2 regions of the Lactobacillus amylolyticus genome follow, and region 1 is predicted to be linked to the other one. Evidence: predicted binding sites of a transcription regulator. Region 1 holds the regulator's gene; the other holds the start of a gene.
What was found. The regulator LexA, encoded in region 1, represses DNA repair genes until DNA is damaged. The targets are predictions, from matches to a motif close to CNAACANNTGTTNG.
Positions count from the first base shown of each region.

Region 2: the regulator LexA is predicted to act here: its motif matches at 5,551-5,564, upstream of xerS (tyrosine recombinase XerS).

Region 1 is NZ_CP031835.1:545,796-554,953, reverse strand. It holds gene D0Z64_RS02880 (M13 family metallopeptidase) at 1-1,470, opposite strand, end outside; gene D0Z64_RS02875 (ABC transporter ATP-binding protein) at 1,481-3,280, opposite strand; gene D0Z64_RS02870 (ABC transporter ATP-binding protein) at 3,273-5,036, opposite strand; gene D0Z64_RS02865 (YneF family protein) at 5,118-5,339, opposite strand; gene D0Z64_RS02860 (DUF896 domain-containing protein) at 5,410-5,658, opposite strand; gene lexA (transcriptional repressor LexA) at 5,804-6,427, shown strand; gene D0Z64_RS02850 (SGNH/GDSL hydrolase family protein) at 6,466-7,263, opposite strand; partial or broken gene D0Z64_RS02845 (uracil-DNA glycosylase) at 7,264-7,846, opposite strand; gene D0Z64_RS02840 (bis(5'-nucleosyl)-tetraphosphatase) at 7,884-8,303, opposite strand; gene D0Z64_RS02835 (bis(5'-nucleosyl)-tetraphosphatase) at 8,386-8,802, opposite strand; gene rplS (50S ribosomal protein L19) at 9,056-9,158, opposite strand, start outside.
Region 2 is NZ_CP031836.1:74,814-83,971, reverse strand. It holds gene D0Z64_RS07655 (CPBP family glutamic-type intramembrane protease) at 1-219, opposite strand, end outside; gene D0Z64_RS07650 (hypothetical protein) at 194-415, opposite strand; gene D0Z64_RS07645 (hypothetical protein) at 696-2,771, shown strand; gene D0Z64_RS07640 (MFS transporter) at 2,804-3,364, opposite strand; gene D0Z64_RS08835 (hypothetical protein) at 3,297-3,503, opposite strand; partial or broken gene D0Z64_RS08390 (carbon-nitrogen hydrolase family protein) at 4,355-5,079, opposite strand; gene D0Z64_RS07625 (hypothetical protein) at 5,089-5,277, opposite strand; gene xerS (tyrosine recombinase XerS) at 5,608-6,702, shown strand; gene D0Z64_RS07615 (glycoside hydrolase family 13 protein) at 7,200-8,819, shown strand; gene D0Z64_RS07610 (NAD(P)-dependent alcohol dehydrogenase) at 8,875-9,158, opposite strand, start outside.

The DNA.
Region 1 (9,158 bases):
ACCGATCCCACCATAATTTTGACTACGGGACTGGTGCAAGTCATAAAACGGCTTCTGCAAAATTGCGGCTGGGAATGTAATATCGTTTCTTTGTGGGTCGTAACAAGCGTTGTTCAAGTTACCTGGCATTAGCCATACGGAACGATCAACCGGTTCAGTTAATTTGCTTAAACTGTACTTTTCAAGCGTTTTTCCCATTGCCTTTTCATTTTCATAAAGGCTCTTTTGGGGATCAACTTGCAGCAAATCATAAATTTTTTCAATCTTATCCGGATAGCCAATCTTAAAAACCAATGCACGAAGCTTGACGATAGCTTTCTTCTTAGTTTCATCAGACAGCCAATCGTTATCTTGAATTCGCTCTTCATAAACTTTGATCATCCGGTGAATCATATCGGTAACATCAGCCTTGGCTTTTTCACCAAAATACTTCTTGCCGTAGTAAATACCGATAACTTCATCAAAGCTTCCATTAGCCGTGTAATAAGCATGACGATCTTGCGGTGTCAATTCTCCTTGTCCACTCAAGGCTTGACTAAACGGAAATGCCGCTTCACGAAATTCTTGTGAAAGTGAACCAGCCGCACCATTGATAAACTTGGTGATCATCCAGCCTTTAATCTCTTCAAAATTATCAGCATTGATCAATTCTTCTGCATGATCTAAAAATCTTGGCTCTAAAACAATTACACGATCTGGCAGCTGAGGGATAAGTTCTTCCAAAAATCCCTTCATATCAAATGATTTTAACTTAGCCAAAAAGTCGGACATTGAATATGGATTATATGCAGCTGGATAATCCGCCCACTCTTCAGTAGATTTAACAACTTTGGCAAGTTTAGCATCGAATTTTAAAGCCTGATCGACATAATTTTCAGCTTTTGCCTCATCAACTCCGGCCATTGTCAACAGTTTGATGGTTTGCTTCTTCAAAATTTCCAAAAGCTTTTTGGCATCATCTTGTTGATAGCTTGTTGTGTCTGGTAAAAAAGTGCCTGGACCACCAAATTCCAAAACATGAACCTTGGTGTTTTTCATATCGGCTTCCACGTCAAAGCCAAATGGCAATCCAGCAAATTCGTCAATTTTGACTGCTTCTTTGTTAAACTCAGCAAAATCTTTAAGTGCAATTAGTTTGTTTAAATCAGTCTTAATTGGTTCTGCCCCGTCTTGATCGCGTTTCTTAAAGTTCTTGGCAATCTGATACAGCTTAATTGCTTTGTCAAAATCCTTAACGTCTGGCATTTTTTCTTTTCCAGAGGCAATTTGATCAAAATCATGCATCAATTTCTTTTCGATCTTCATATCGATATCAGTGTTAACACCAATTTCAGTTCGGTCGGCTGGAATCTTGGCATCTTTTTGCCACTTAGAATTTACCGCCAAATATAGATTGTCTTGCGGACGAGCTGAAATGTCGGGCTTAGTCAAATCACCGACACCGCCACGTATTTTTGCAATAGTTTTCATTCAAAACCTCCTATTTTTCCCTATGCGCACCATTTTGCAAATTGTACAAATTGTAGTAGTAGCCCTTTTTGGCTAACAGTTCTTCATGCGTACCTTTTTCAATGATACGACCTTTATCCAAAACAATAATTTGATCGGCATCTGCAATCGTCGACAAACGGTGAGCAATAGCCAAAGTAGTTCTGCCTTTACGCAGACGCTTAAGTCCTTCCTGAATCATTGTTTCCGTTTCAGTATCAACGTTAGCTGTCGCTTCGTCTAAAACCAAAACTTTTGGATCGGTGACCAAAGTACGAGCAAATGAAATCAGTTGCCGCTCGCCTTGACTTAATTCAGAGCCGCCTTCAATAACCTTAGCATGATACTTGCCCGGCATTTTTTCAATAAAACGGTCGGCTTGAACAGCCTTAGCAGCCTCTTTGATTTGTTCATCTGTGATCTTTTGATTGTACAAGCGAATATTAGAATTGATATCGCCATAGAACATAAATGGTTCTTGCAAAACAAGTCCAAGCTTTTTGCGCAGCTCTTCTTTAGGATATTTTTTAATATCCACGCCGTCGATTAAAATTTGTCCCTTATAAAATTCATAAAAGCGCATCATAACATTGATGATGGAACTTTTGCCTGAACCCGTATGACCGACGATTCCAAGCGTTTCTCCGGGATTGACGGTAAAGGTAATATCATGCAAAATCTCGTTTTTGCCATCATAAGAGAATGAAACGTGCTTGAATTCAATTTTTCCTTTTGCAATTGTTAAACCTTCCTGAGTCTGCTGCTGTGGTTCATATTGCGTATCATCAAGGATTCTGAAAATTCTTTTACCCGCAACAATCCCATCCTGGAACAGCGTCATTTGATCCATCATGGTTGAAATAGGGTTAAAGAATTGTGAAATATATTGTGAAAAAGCGTAAACAACACCGGCTGGCACGAAGGTATCGTGAAGCGGAAAGCCAAAGTACATTAATGATACAGCCAAAGCTAATGAATAAAGCATGGAAGTCAGAGGTGACAAAAGCAGTGAATTCATCCGGATCATGTTGAAACGGGTATTCATCAAGCCGCCATTTTCATCCTCGAACTCATTTGTCATTCTTTTTTCTTGCTTAAACTGCTGAATCAAAGATACGCCTTCAAGCGATTCATTCAGGTTCGTGTTGATGCGGCTCAATCGTTCACGATAATTGCGGTAAAGTTTGGAACTTTGATAAGCATAAAGCCAAATAATCAACAGCAAAATCGGCAAGAACGCCAACATTAAGAAGCCAGCGGTTTTATTGGTTAAAAACATGGCCACTAAAGCTGAAACAACTGAGAAGAAGGAAATCACGACGCTTGACAGCACCGTCAAGAAGTTGCTCAAAGTCATCGTATCATTGGTAACCCGCGAAACAATTGAGCCTGCTGGCGTTTGATCAAAGTAACGCATCCCCAAACTATGAAGCTTGCGATAAAGTACCTTCCGAATTTGTTCCAGCGACTTTTCAGAACCTAAAGAAAAACAAAATTCATAAGCAAACTGCAAAAACGCTTTTAATAATGAACCTAAAGCATACAAGAATCCCGCAAATAAAATAATTTGCACGGTTTCAGTTTGTTTTAACAAAAAGTGATCCAAAAAGTATTGCAGACCAAATGGCAACGCCATATTGATGACACTAACCAAAAACGCACCGATAACAGCTACCAGCATTTCCCGTTTGAAAATCATAACGAATTTCATTAAACGTTTAAAAATAACGATCTGTTCTTTGACTGGGATGGCTTCTGACCAGACTGATTTGAACTCATCTTCATTATTCATGCTTTTCACCCACTTTCTCTTCTAATTCCTGTCTGCGCCACATCTCAGCATACCAGCCGTTATTAGCCAGCAACTGGTCATGGGTTCCGCGTTCAACAATCTTTCCATCTTTTAAGACCAAAATAAGATCTGCGTTCATGACTGAAGTCAAACGGTGAGCTGCAATTAAAGTTGTCTTGCCGTTACGCTCCTTGCGCAATGCATGCAAAATCTCTGTTTCAGTTTTGGCATCAACCGCTGACAAGGCGTCATCCATGATCAAAATCTGGCTCTGCTTTAAAAGTGCCCGCGCGATCGACATTCTCTGTTTTTGTCCACCAGAGAGCGACACGCCGTTTTCACCAACTAAAGTGTTGTAAGAACGCGGCATTTGCAAAATGTCGTTATGCAGGTCGCTCTTTTTTGCTGCTTCAATAATTTGATTGTCTTCGGCATTCTTTTCTGCAAAAGCAATATTGTTTTGAATACTGGTAGAAAAGAGATAGTTATTTTGCGGTACGTAAGAAATCTGTCTGAGCAGAACGTTGAGCGGAATCTCACGAATATCGTGACCATTAAGCGTAATTTTGCCATCATAATTATCGAATTCACGCAACAGCAATTGAATAATCGTCGTCTTGCCGGAACCAACGCGGCCAACCAGTCCCAAAGTTTGACCGGTTTTCAGCGTAAACTTGATATTATGTAAAACTTCGACATCTTTTTCATCAGGATAAGCAAAAGATCTAACGTCATATTGCAAATCACCATGGATATCTTCTGCCGTCAATGAATCATCGGCCTTTTGGTCGGTAATGAGCGGCTTTTCTTTTAGCAATTTTTCAACACGATCATAGCTTGCGCTTCCCCGTTCAAGAATGTTGAACAAGTAGCCGATCGCAAACATCGGCCAGACCATATTGCTGATGTAGGCAATAAATGAAACTAGTTGCCCTACTGACAAAATTTTGTTTTTAACAAGCAACCCGCCATAAATGATCGTGATTGTATATGTTAAACCGATAATTATCGTACCTAATGGATCAAACAGCGAATCCCAAATAAAGACTCTGCGATTGATTTTAATAGTTTGATCGACCATTTTATCAAAAGCAGCCGTATCCTCTTTACCTTGATTGAACGTTTTCAAAACCTTAATCCCGGTGACTGACTCCTGAGTTTTATTATTTAATTTTGAAAAGGCAGCCTGAGACTGATCGAAAGCCGCATGCAAATGCTGACCTAATTTTTGCGCACCCCAGGCCAAGAACGGCAGTGGCAGCATAGCTACAATCGTCAAACGAAAGTCAACGAAAATAATCATGGCAATCATCGTCGACAAGCCCATCATCAGTGAATCAACCAAAGTCAAAACGCCATCGCCGGCAACGTTTTGGATCGCAGATACGTCGTTGGTCGCGTGGGCCATCAAATCACCAATTCGGTGACGTTGGTAAAATGTTCTGTCCATGATCATAAAATGGCGAAACAGTCTTGAGCGCATTTGCCGTTCCAGTTCTGCGGCACCACCCCAAATTTGCTTGCGCCAGAAATACCGCAGCAAGTACAAGACAACGGCCCCGGCCAAAACTGCTAAAACCAGGACGCCATATTGTTTCCAAGTAATATGACCTTTATCCAGCTGATCGGCCATCAAACCTAAAACTCTTGGCGGAACCAAGTTGGCAAAAGAAGTCAAGGCTAGAAAAATGATCCCTAAAATGTATCGTTTCTTCTCCTTTTTGAAGAACCAGCCCAATTTCTTAAAAACTCCCATTATTTCACCCTTTCTTAAACAAAAAGAAAAAGACAAAGGTAATCCTTCGTCTTTTGTAAACTTCTTCTATAAAGATATATATTATTTACGTTGTTGATGCTTCATCATATTCATCACTTTTTTAACCTTTTTAGTAGAAGGCTTTTGTCCCATTTGTGACATCATTGCAACGATCATATCTTCATTGATTGGAGGATTATCTTGGAAATACTTCTTCATATAAGCTCTAGCACCGTAAAAGCCACCAATTAATCCGATACCAAGAGCAACAATAATTAAAACAATTGCTAAACCTAAATTCATAATTTAAAAACCCTCCAATTAACTAACAGAATATATCTTACAAAAAAATAAGACTTTTTTAAAGCCTAATTTAATCTTTTCTCAAGCCCTTTTTTCTTTGGGCACGTTTTGCACGTTCAGAAGTTACTTCATTACCATCTTTATCTATAATAACAGTATCTTCCAATTGTTGTTTGAAACCAGCTCTAAAATTGGCTAAAAACTTTTTGTGAAGTTCTTTTCTTTCAGCTTCTTCTTCAGGTGTCAGACCTTCATTTTCTTTCTTGTGATAAAGCTCGTTGATTCGGTCTGTTACCTTTTTAATTTCATCTTTGTCCATGATTTAACACCTCTATATATAATGATAGTTTACCGTATTTGTGCAGATAAAAAAAGTAATAAATTTAAGAACGTTCGTTTGTATATCGTTTTGTTTTTTGCTAAACTAATACTTAAAGAATATTAGACACAAATGGGGTTACATTATGACTAACAACCACGAATCAAAACAACTCGAAATTTTGCAATACATCTACGATACCGTTGAGGATCGCGGTTTTCCGCCAACTGTTCGTGAAATCTGCTCAGCAGTTAATTTATCTTCAACTTCAACGGTTCACGGCCATTTATCACGGCTTGAACGCAAAGGACTTTTAATTAAAGATGCAACTAAGCCCCGTGCAATCGAAATTACGAAAAAAGGACGCGAAGAACTAGGCATTAAGCCTAAAGAAATACCGGTTGTCGGTGTTGTTACTGCAGGGCAGCCAATTTTAGCAGTTGAAGATATTGATGATTATTTCCCACTTCCACCTGATTTAAAGGCAGACGCCGGCGATCTGTTCATGCTTAAGGTTCATGGTGAGAGTATGATCAACGCGGGAATTTTAAATGGTGATAATGTAATTGTCAGAAAGCAATCTTCTGCTTCTAATGGTGAAATTGTAGTCGCCATGACAGAAGATAACGAAGCAACGGTTAAGCGCTTTTACAAAGAAAAAGGCCATTACCGTTTGCAACCGGAAAATGATACAATGGCACCGATTATCTTATCTAAGGTCAGCATTTTAGGCAAGGTTGTTGGCCTTTACCGTAGCAATATTGATTAAATAAAGCAAGAGACTAGGAAGTTAGTTCCTAGTCTTTTTTATGCCAACATTTTGGTAAGTCTTTCTTCAAATTTTGGCAGCCATTTTAGTTGATAACCTGCCCGCGTAGGGTGAATCGGATCAGCCTTATAAAGCGCATCTTGTTTTTGAAAAGCAGGATCATGATACAAATCTAACAGTTCAAAATGATATTTCTTCTGCAGAGTTAAAGCACGATCGACCATTTTTTGATAAAGCGGATTATCAAAGGGAGGATTGGTATAAAGCAGTAACGGACAATGCCATTTTTTCTGTGCATTAGCAATGATAAATTCTAGTGCGCCAGTAATAGTCTTAGTATCAAAATTCTCATTCTCGACAATTTGTCCTAAAGGCTTATCCTTTGTCGCATCATTGGTCGACAATTGCAAAACGAACGCGTCTGGTCTATTAGCCGCTAAGAAGTTGGTGTAGAAGCGATTAATATATGAATCTGGATCATAATCGCTGCTGTTAGGATCTGTATTGCCACATAAAGTCGTACCATTTTCGGCATCTTTCACTGCCTGAATCCCATCCCTTTTCCAAAGATAATCAACAAATGATTCTCCTAATGCTCCATAGCCTAACGTCACAGATGAACCCAGAAACAGAACTTGTTTATCAAAAAGAGGTCCTTTAATGGTCTTCACATTGTTAACGCTGTATTTGCGGCTGTTGCCAGGCAGAGCAGCCAACTCGATATATTTGCGCTGACTCAAGGGATGCTTTTCAATGCTCTCTCTTAATTCCCAGACAGCAGGAGTAGATAAATCATTGTTTTGCTTAATCGAAATTAAAAAGGTTTCGTTGCTCATTTAATCTCCTTTCCTTAAAAACGGCATAACTGCCAGCCAGTCTCTAGCTATTTGCTCAGTCAACTTACGATTATAAAAAACACTGCGGAAAAATTGTATACCGCTTTTTTGACCAAACATAAGCATCTTTAGCATCATTTAGCTGCAATATCGGCGTATTTTTTATTATTTTGCCATGTTCTTCAGAGATCCTATGACCAGGGCCAAGCAGGCGCTCTAAAGCTGTATTGCCTACCGCTACAATCAAAGTTGGTTCAATTTCTTTGATCTCATAGTCTGAAAAAGGAGCATGAGCCAAAACTTCTTTTTTAGTAGGTTTGCGGTTGGGATATTTCACTACTTCCTTGTTTTCTCGTTTGCTAAAAACTTTTTTAACCGCATAAGGGCAGCTTCGAACGACACTCGTAATATAAACATCCTCGCGCTTTAATCCGATTGAGGCAATAGATTTCATCAATTCCTTGCGGGAATCCCCATGAAACGGAATTTGTGAAGCGAGTTCTTCATGGCCTGGTGCTTCACCTACAATCATCAAAGCCGGATGTTTAGAACCTGCACCCGCATTAAGTCCTTCTAGTCGCAGGTCTTTTGAACGCTACTTAACCAGCTGTTTTAAACTTTCAGGATAATTCATCTTTCAGATAAGAGACAGCCTTTCTCAAAACGCCCATTTTGCCATGCTCAACCAGATATTTTTCTGCATCTGTTAAATTGACCCACAGGTAATTTTTAATTTCTTCTGTTTGAATTTTGACCGTTTGATCTTGCAAGTATTTTGCTAAATAGAAGGTAACCTCTTTCCAATGCTTATTGAACATTTGGTATTGAATTTTTTGCACAAAATTAAAATCAAACTTTGGCTTCAAATTAACTTCTTCATGAACTTCGCGTTTTGCTGCTTGTTTCGGCGTTTCATCGCCTTCCAAATGTCCTTTAGGAAAGCCCCAATTATCATTTTTAATACTTTGAACAATTAAAAATTGCAATTCGCCCTCATGCTTGCGGTAAATTACCGCTCCAGCAGAATGTTCCTTCAGCATTGATTATCAGTCCTCCTTGTCTAATATGAATTCATTATAAAACAAAAGTGATTCCAACATGCGTCAAAACCACTTAATAATTTCATTTATTTTTTAGATAAGAAATTGCTTCAACCAATATTTCGTATAAATGACGTTCAGCAGGTAAATATTTTTTTGATTCAGATAAGCTTACCCACTTTGAATTGAGAATCTCTTCTTTTTGATCAACTACTTTCTGTGCGGAAACAAACTCACTCAGAAAGAAGCCAACTTTTTTAATCGTATTTTCTTCGGTTTCATATTCGATTTCACGTCGAAAATCAAAATCAAACTTCGGATGCAAGCCAACTTCTTCAGCAACTTCACGTTTTGCCGCATCTTCTTCTGTTTCCCCAGGTTCCAAATGGCCCTTAGGAAATCCCCAAGTATGATGCAAGACGTTTTCAACGATTAAAAACTTTGGTTCTTGCTCTTCCAGGCGGTATATAACGCTGCCAGCTGAGTGCTCATGAATCATAAATTATTCCCCCTCATTGCGATGGGCCTATTATACCAATAAATATAAAAAAATCACTATCTTGCAAAGCAAAATAGTGATTATCGCGTTGTTAACTAGTCTACCTCTACCTAGTTTGACACGATCAAAAACAAGATCTAAAAGATCTCATTTTTCTTTTTAGTAATTTTAATATATCAATTGATTGCCTTGGTGTCAAACAATTTTCGAAATAAAAAAGCAGTTCCGTTTGGAACTGCTTCTTTGATTGTAATTAACGACGAGCTTCAGCAATTCTTGCTGCCTTACCTTTACGGTCACGTAAGTAGTAAAGCTTAGCACGACGTACACGACCATGACGAACAACTTCAAGTTTT
Region 2 (9,158 bases), on a different replicon from region 1:
AAACCGGAATCCCCAGCTGCGAACCAAAAAGCAAACCAGAATCAGTAATGCAAAGGCAGAAACAACGCCTTGGTTATTTATAGAATGCATTACCGGCAAGCTTTTGCTGATAAGCAGTACTTGATCGCTGCCATATTGCACATCAAGAAAGAGACCAAAAGCTATCAATCTTAAAAACCAATTTTTTATTTGACTAGCTGAGACCATCGCTACTGGCAATAGTAGAACCAACTAAACTAGCCATAAAAGCAGAATTATTAAAATCGATACTTGTGGGCATCAAATGCAGCAAATTGTTACCGGTAATTGCCCAGTATTCGCAAAACTGATCAGGCAGGATCAGCAAGTTTAACCAAATAGTTAAATAATACGTAGCTTTGTTTTTGCCTTGAAAATAATTTAAAACTAACAGCAAAAACAATTCTCCGGCAACCTAAAAATTATTCCTGCTAAAGGTTGCACCTTCATATAACTGAAATAAAATGGCATAAATTATCTAAATATTTAACAGCAACTGCCATCTAGACCGCCTCCAACTTAATATTTTCATTCTATCCCTCCTAAATATTTTCATTATACCTATTTGATAGCAAAAATAATACAAAATAATTAACTAAGGAGCGATTTGATAGAAAAAACAGTTTCTATATCTTACAATACAGGAGTAGAAGATAGATAAGATAATAGAGGTAACGATGATGAAATTCAATAAGAAAATTGCACTTGTTTCTGTTGCTGCATTAATGGGAATTGCCCCCGTGGCAACTATTGCAATCAACAATAACCAAGTTGTTACTGCTGCTACTTATAGTCAGCGGAAACTTAGCTTCAAACATAATTCTTATGTTTATAACAAAAAAGGACAAGGAGTATATAAATACAAAAAGCAAAATGCGTACTTTAAGAAAAATTCTAGCTTAAAGGCAGCTATTGTCACTAGCAATGCTAAGACCCACTACTACTTTTATGATAAAAAGGGCAGCAAAATCTACCTTAAAGTTTATACAATCAAAGGCAAGAAATATTACAACATCGGCAGTGGTTGCTACATCAACATTAATAATCTTGATCTAGTAGATAATTCAACCATTCTTACTGATCAAAATGTAAAGGTTAGAATCGATAAGACCGTTCATACCAACAACGCTGATGGTACTTTTAATAATGAAACCCTGAAGAAGGGAACAGTCATCACTGCAGATGGATTCGGTGCTATTCCGGGTGGTGAATGGATTGATTCAGGCGTACCACAAGAATATTACCGGATTGCTGGTACGAAGAATACTTATGTTTCTGCCGAATACACTACATTATTAAGTTCGGTTCAAAATGGCAACGAATTCGATGATTTATATGGTACCGCTGCTGAAGTGAATGGTACTGCTACATCAATTTATAACATTGATGGAAAGAATATGTATCCTGGCTACACGACTTCTAAGCACGAAACTTTCGCTGTTGATGCCGCAATATATCTTTGGGTACCAAGTGAACAAAAAGCAGAATTATTCTACTCAATCAACACTACTCCGATTGCTGTTTATGATAGCAAGCACCAACAAAAATTTGAGAGACCAAGTGAGCCTGTTTTTGTTAAAGCTTCAGCAACGATAATTTCTCAGGGAGTAACGCCAACTCCTATCAACACTGCTTCTGAAGCTGAGCAGGATGCTGAACCTGCAAGCACAAGTCAGCAAAGTGCTTTAAATGAAGAATTATCAAAAGCTGACACTGTTAAAAAGAGTTTGAAATACACCAATGCAAGCAAGACTAACCGTGATACCTATGATAAGGCCATCAGTAAAGGCAAAACTCTTGCCGATTCAAAGACTGCAACTGGTACACAAGCAATTCTAGAAACAGCATTAATCAAACAAGCGGAAAATAATTTGAATGGTGCCAAAATCAAGGTTGCTTATCCAAACTTCTTAACCGATTATGATAAAGTTAAAATTCGCAATGCGGCAATTTCTGCAACAGGTTCTAACTCTATCCAGTGGGCAAATCATGATCGTGAATTGTGGCAAATGGAGTATGGCAAAAACGATCAAGTAAGTTACAAGAAGCTTGATCTTAATGATTACATTCAAGCCGATACCCCTGAGATTAAGAATAAGAAGGGTTATGATTCTTCTGCAACTCCTGCTTCAATTGAAAAAGATTTAACTTTAGCTAAGTATGCCAAAATGCTTGATTATGATATGCGAAAGAGTGCTTTAGTAGCCAAAAAGAATACCTATATTTATCAAAGCTCAACAAAGGTAGGCTTAGGTTCTAACTTCAACGTCAACAAGATCAGTTTGAAAAATACTGGTCGTACAATCAAGAAGGGCAACAATATTGGCTATTACACTACTTTGGTTGTAAAAATTAAAGGCCAATACTACTTCATGATTCAAGAAAAGAGTACATACTTCATTAAAGCAAGTGACGTTAAGCTTGATAATTTCAGCACTAGCGCAACTTACAAGAAGTATCAAAACATGATTGATAATTTGATGGGCCCAACTCAATTGATTGACTTTGAAATTTCAGTTCAAGCCAAGAAGAATACTACAATTTACAACACTGATGAATACAAAGAATTAACTCCAAGCAAGCAGATCTTAAAGAAGGGTAAATATGACTTCTTTGTTGATCCATATGTTGTAAAATACAATGGTGCATATTACTTCACTGGTGGTGAAGAGTTTAACGATGACTATGATCCTGAAGGTGCAATTAGAGCAGCAGATGTAGCTAAAGTGGTCAAGGGTCAAGTATTTGAATAGAATAAAAACCGGTTAGCTTAGCTAACCGGTTTTTATTTGCTTTTTTGATAAAGGTGATTTGCTTCCCAGATAGCAAGAAAAGCAATCAGACCATAAATTGCGGCGAAGTAGCCTGAATTATTGATCGAAGTAATACCAGCAATTACGGAATCAGTAACGGATCCCAGTGAAATACCGATATTTGCAAAAATAGAATTCAATGGGGAAGCTAAATCAACGGAAGCGGGATACTTATCTTGCGCAATATCCAAAAACATAATTTGCGTGGTTGCGCCATAACTTGAATAAAAGACACAGAGAATTGAAATGACGACAATACCAATCCATGGGAAATGAAGCGTGAAACCCAAAAGCAAAGATACGACTACAAATAAAACCGCGAAAATTATTCTCTTGTCTCCCAAGATGGCAAATAGTTTTTGCAGGTTGCTGCGGGTTTGTGGCGTATTTATGGGAACAATCAATAGTAATGAAACTAAAGAAATAATTGTCAAAATTGAAATAACGCCAAAACTTACATGCCAATTAGAGATCCGAGCCAGCATAGTACCAATAGGCAGGCCAACAACTGATGCGATGCTGAAATCCAGCAAAGACCCAGGAGAGCAAGCCAGCTCGTTTATCCATTGGTGCGATGTAATTTGCGAGTACTAGGACGAGTGTAATAATTGCTCCAGCCGTACATGCCGTTAGAATTCTTGAGCAAAACAATGACCAATAGTTGGTAGTCAAGGCTGTCCAAGTATTTCCAATTTTGAAAAAAGCTAAATATATAATATATTATATTAAAATAACGAATGTAATAGTATTTTTCATTCAAATATAGGGCAGAAATGCCTTAATAACAAAGGTTATTCAATTTAGGATATACGCATATAGTAATAAGTGCAGCAAAGCAGACAGGTAATTGCTAATTTGTTTATTAGGGAAAAGAAATAGAATGGCATGTTATTTCAAAATTTTTATAATGAACAGCATTTAGCAAGTATGTATATATGATTTAGACTAGTATTTTTATAATCTCTAACAAATGTCGTTATAAAAACATTTTTGATTTAAGTGATTACTTTAATCATATTTATTTGTATTATACAAATAGACTTCGGAAGAAAAGTATTTTCTTGGTTTTTATTTAAGATTTTCTCTGATTTAAATTTTTAATCAGCATATTTAAGTCTAAATGAGAATATATTTTTTGGCATAAATCACTCAATCTGCATTTATGGTGTTCAAACTGTATTTATGGTGTTCAAATATACATTTAAATAAATGAATTCACCAAACTCAGAAAATCTATAATACTATCAGCAAGGAATTGAATAGATTATTTTTGATTCAATATAGATAAAAACAAAACTTATAATTTATATTCTTATCAAACAACTAAACAAATGGCTGCAATAATTATCTCAACATGCAGCTTGCCTCTACAATACATGTATAACATGTTTGATTAAAACAGAAATTTTAAACATAAAAAGATATGAGGTAAATACCTGCCTTTTCAAATAAAAAACTCTGATAACCATCACAGTTATCAGAGTAAAAATAGAATATTTATTTTTAATTAAACAGATTAACAATTATGGACGACGATCAGATCTAATAAAAGGCGGATGAATCTCGTTGCTGACTAATAAGCCATATTTTTCAGGGCGACGATATGCGTTGCCTTGAACTTCAGATTCACGATAGGCTCTTAAGCGATCTAGGTCAATTTCACCGATAAAAATGCCTTCTTTAGAATTTGCTTCCAATATCTTCATATCTCTTGAAACAGCCTTGTCTGATTCTTCAGCATATGCAATACCATCAAAAATAGTCGAATGACCATTGCAATCTAAATTTCCACCAGCATAATTTGCTGTTGCAATTGCACACATATTCTCATAGGCACGCGCTCTAAACTGAGACAAGCGATTAATTTCCATTGGACAGGCATTTGGTACCAAAATAATTTCAGCACCTTGAAGCATCAAAATCCTATCACTTTCTGGAAATTCACGATTATAGCAAATCATGCAGCCTATCTTCACCTTTCCTACTTTGCTACTAATTTCACAAGTGCTAAATTTCTTGCCAGGATCTAGTTTGCACTCATCACCAAAATCACAGGTATGTACTTAGCTTCTTCTTGCAACTTTTGCTCATCCTGAAAGATATTGTAGCCAATACTCCACATTTCAGGAAAAAGTACAACATTAGCACCTTCTTCATGTGCTTTTTGACATGCTTTTATTCCTTTTTGAAGCTGCTTTTTTAAAGTTGATATTGGCAGTAGCTGCAGCAAGGCAATCTTTAGTTTCATTTATCTTTATTACTCCATGAATTGCTTAAAGTTAAAGCCATATTCGCCGCCCCAAATATAGTTAGGGTTGTAATTTGCAACACGATCCACTCCTGGATACTCACCGGCATCGCCCCAGTAAATATATTGATCCTTACCAGAGATCTTAAAGTATAATTGTGGATCACTTAAGCTGTTGTCATAAACTGTCTTGATCAACTTAACCTTTTGTTTCGGCGGCAGATTAAAAGCCATTCACATTAGCAATTACTGGTATAACAGCTAAAACTAAAGCAACAGAACAGACTGTAATTTTTTCAACTTCATTGTTTTTTACCTCTATATAAAAATAAGTTCATCATCATTATATCGTCCTAAATGTAAACCGCTTTCTTATGTGCTTGTTTTTTCTTTAGCTTTCTTTTAACAAAAGAAAGCTAAGGTTATTTTGATTTAGTAACAACTTTTTATGTGCGATCATTACTTTACAATCGACCATATGTTCGTTATAATATCATATGTATCATACAAATTCGGAGATGAAAAGAAATGGATTCAAAACAATACGCTCGTTTGATAGACAAGGAACTACAGGACTTACCTACTTATGTTTTTTACTATACCCAGCAGCCTAACCTAGCTGTTACTACTGTCTATCAATATTTGACTGAATTCAGAAGGTTTTTTGACTGGTTAAGGGAAACGCCAGCAGACTTTGAACATCCTGATCAAGGTACAATCAGCAATGCAAAAAGCAACAAGGATATTGAACTTTCTACACTCGAGCACTTGCAAGCCTCTCAAATTCAAATGTTTTTAAAGGAGCTCAGTTTCAGACAAAATAAGCAGTCTACTCGTGATAGTAAAAAGACGATCAATCGAACAATTAATGCTCTTCGTTCCCTCTTCCATTACCTCACTGTTACAGCTGATTTAAATAATGGTGAGCCCTATTTTTACAGAAACGTTATGCTTAAAGTTCCTTTGGTAAAAGGATCTAAAGAATCTATCTCTTACCGGAATGCAAAATTTTCACCGATGCTTTATACGGGTGAAAAAAAGCATGAATGGCTTGACTTCATTTCCAATCAATATGAACACACCTTGAGCAGCAGAGCACGCTCTTCTTTCCTATTTAACAAAGAAAGAGATTTGGCCGTTATTGCCATGTTGCTTGGTTCAGGAATTCGTGTTTCAGAATTGGCCCGTTTAAATTTGAAAGACCTGAATTTACGAGATCGCAGTATTCTTGTTATTCGAAAAGGCAATAAAAAAGATGCACCGCTAATTGCTGATTGGGCAATGCCATACATCAAATCCTATCTGGATATTCGAGAAAAAAGATACCAACCTGCTAAAAATGAACAGGCATTATTCCTTACCAAATATGCTGGTCATGCTAAAAGAATTGCAACCAACACCGTTGAACGTTTCGTTGGCAAATATTCTGAAGCTTTTCCTGATGGCAACAGAACAACTCCTCACAAACTGCGGCACTCTCTTGGAACTGAACTATATGATGAAAGCAAAGATGTCATGGTTGTCGCTTCACAGCTTGGACATACAGGAATTTCTGCAACCGACCAATACATTCAGCAATCACAAGTCGATAAGCAAAGAAAAGAATTAAACAAAACGGATTAATGATAATAAACTTTCTTTTAACTATGCAAATAATATCTTTTGTATGTTACAATAGGCTTTGAAATAAATTGTCAATTGCTCCTCTTCTAGACGGTAAATCCGCCAGAAATCTGCTTGGTTACAATTCTCATTAATTAATCGATGGTAATATTCAGTCATTTTTTGATTAATAGGCTTTCTGAGATTGTACGGTATATCCGTAGGATCAGGTGCGACCTTAATAAAAAATATTCAATTATTATTTATTTATGGATTTCTTTTATCTGCTAGTTTAGCTGGTGGGAACTGCAATTCGAAAATAATTAATAGTTCAAATGATTATCTGCAATCGATTGGTTAAATTCTTCTCAAAAATAGTTTTGCCACTGCATAAGGATTCAGAGTATCAACCGCTTTGAATCCTTTTTTGATATCGCTAACAATCATTTTCCACCTTGTAAACCGCTTACATTATAAGGATAATAAACTTATCAAAAATTATTTTTGGAGGAATTAAAATGACACCATGGTGGAAAAAAGCAGTTGTTTATCAAGTCTACCCTAAGTCTTTTCAAGACAGCAATGGTGATGGAATTGGTGATTTAAAGGGAATTACTTCACGTTTAGATTATCTGGAGAAATTAGGAATCGATGCCATTTGGCTTTCCCCTGTTTATCAATCACCGCAAGTAGACAATGGTTATGATATCTCTGATTACGAAGCCATTGATCCACAATATGGCACAATGGCTGATATGGATGAATTGCTGGCAAAGGCTAAAGAACATCACATTAAGATCGTTATGGATTTAGTAGTTAACCATACTTCAGATCAACATAAATGGTTCATTGAAGCACGCAAGAGCAAAAATAATCCATATCGTGATTACTATATCTGGCGCGATCCCGTAGATGGACACGAGCCAAATGATTTAAAATCAGCCTTTTCTGGTTCTGCTTGGAAATTTGACGAAGCAACCGGTCAATATTACCTGCACTTCTTTGCGGATCAGCAGCCTGATCTGAATTGGCAAAATCCAGAATTAAGAGACAAAATTTACGACATGATGAATTTCTGGATCGATAAAGGTATTGGCGGTTTTCGGATGGATGTGATCGAATTAATCGGTAAAGAGCCTGACAAGAAAATTCGCGAAAATGGTCCAATGCTTCATCCATATTTGCAAGAAATGAATAAGAAGACATTTGGCGGCAAAAACTTAATGACAGTTGGCGAAACATGGAATGCTACGCCAAAGATTGCAGAAGAATACTCTGATCCTGCTCGTCATGAACTGTCAATGGTCTTCCAATTTGAAAACCAATCATTGGATCAGCAAGAAAATAAAGAAAAATGGGATTTGAAAAAACTCGATCTGAAGCAATTAAAAGATGTTTTAGTAAAATGGCAAACGCAAGTTGATTTCAACCATGCATGGAACAGTTTATTCTGGGAAAATCATGATATCCCACGGGTAATTTCTCGCTGGGGAAATGACCAAGAATACCGCGTACAGTCTGCCAAAATGTTTGCCATTGTTCTTCATCTGATGCATGGCACGCCGTATATCTACAATGGTGAAGAAATCGGTATGACCAACTGTCCTGTTAAAGATATTAGCGAAATTGGAGACATTGAAAGCATTAATATGTACAATGAGCGATTAGCTCAAGGATACACGAAAGCCGATTTGATTCACGCAATTAATGTTAAGGGACGTGATAATGCCCGTCGTCCAATGCAATGGAATGACCAGCCAAATGCTGGTTTTACTAAAGGTAAACCTTGGCTTGCACTTAATCCCAACTATAAGAAAATCAATGTTGAAGCAGCTTTAGCAGATCCAGATTCAATTTTCTACACTTACCAAAAACTAATAAAATTACGGCACGAAAATGATCTTGTTGTAAATGGCGATTTTGAATTAATGCCAAAAACCAGTGACTCTGTTTTAGCATACTATCGTAAACTGAATGGTCAAAGATGGTTGGTGGTTGCTAACCTTTCCGGCAATGAAGAAAGTTTCTCAACAAAAGACCAAGTCAAAGAAAACATCATTGAAAATTATGATAAACACCAACAGCTCCAAGATTTAACACTTAAACCATACGAAGCATTTGCCGTAAAAGTTCAATAAAACAAAAAAGTCGCAGTTCAATGAACTGCGACTTTTTCATTCATTCAAATAACGATTATTCTCCTGGCTTGTAGTCCTTATCAATGATCAAAACTGGCTTAATAGTTTCACCAATTACTGAAGCATGGTTAGCTTCATTAATGTCTTCGAAATCATAGAACTTTTCAGTCTTTTGATAATCAAACATGCCCAACTTGTTAAATTTAAGCAAACGTGGGACATCAATTTGTGGAATAGCATCACCCATATTAACACCGATAATCTTGCGATCACTAGTGCAAAGGTCATTCCAGGTTGAGAATTCAAGGTTGTGTGGTGTTACGGCAATAGCAGCTTCTG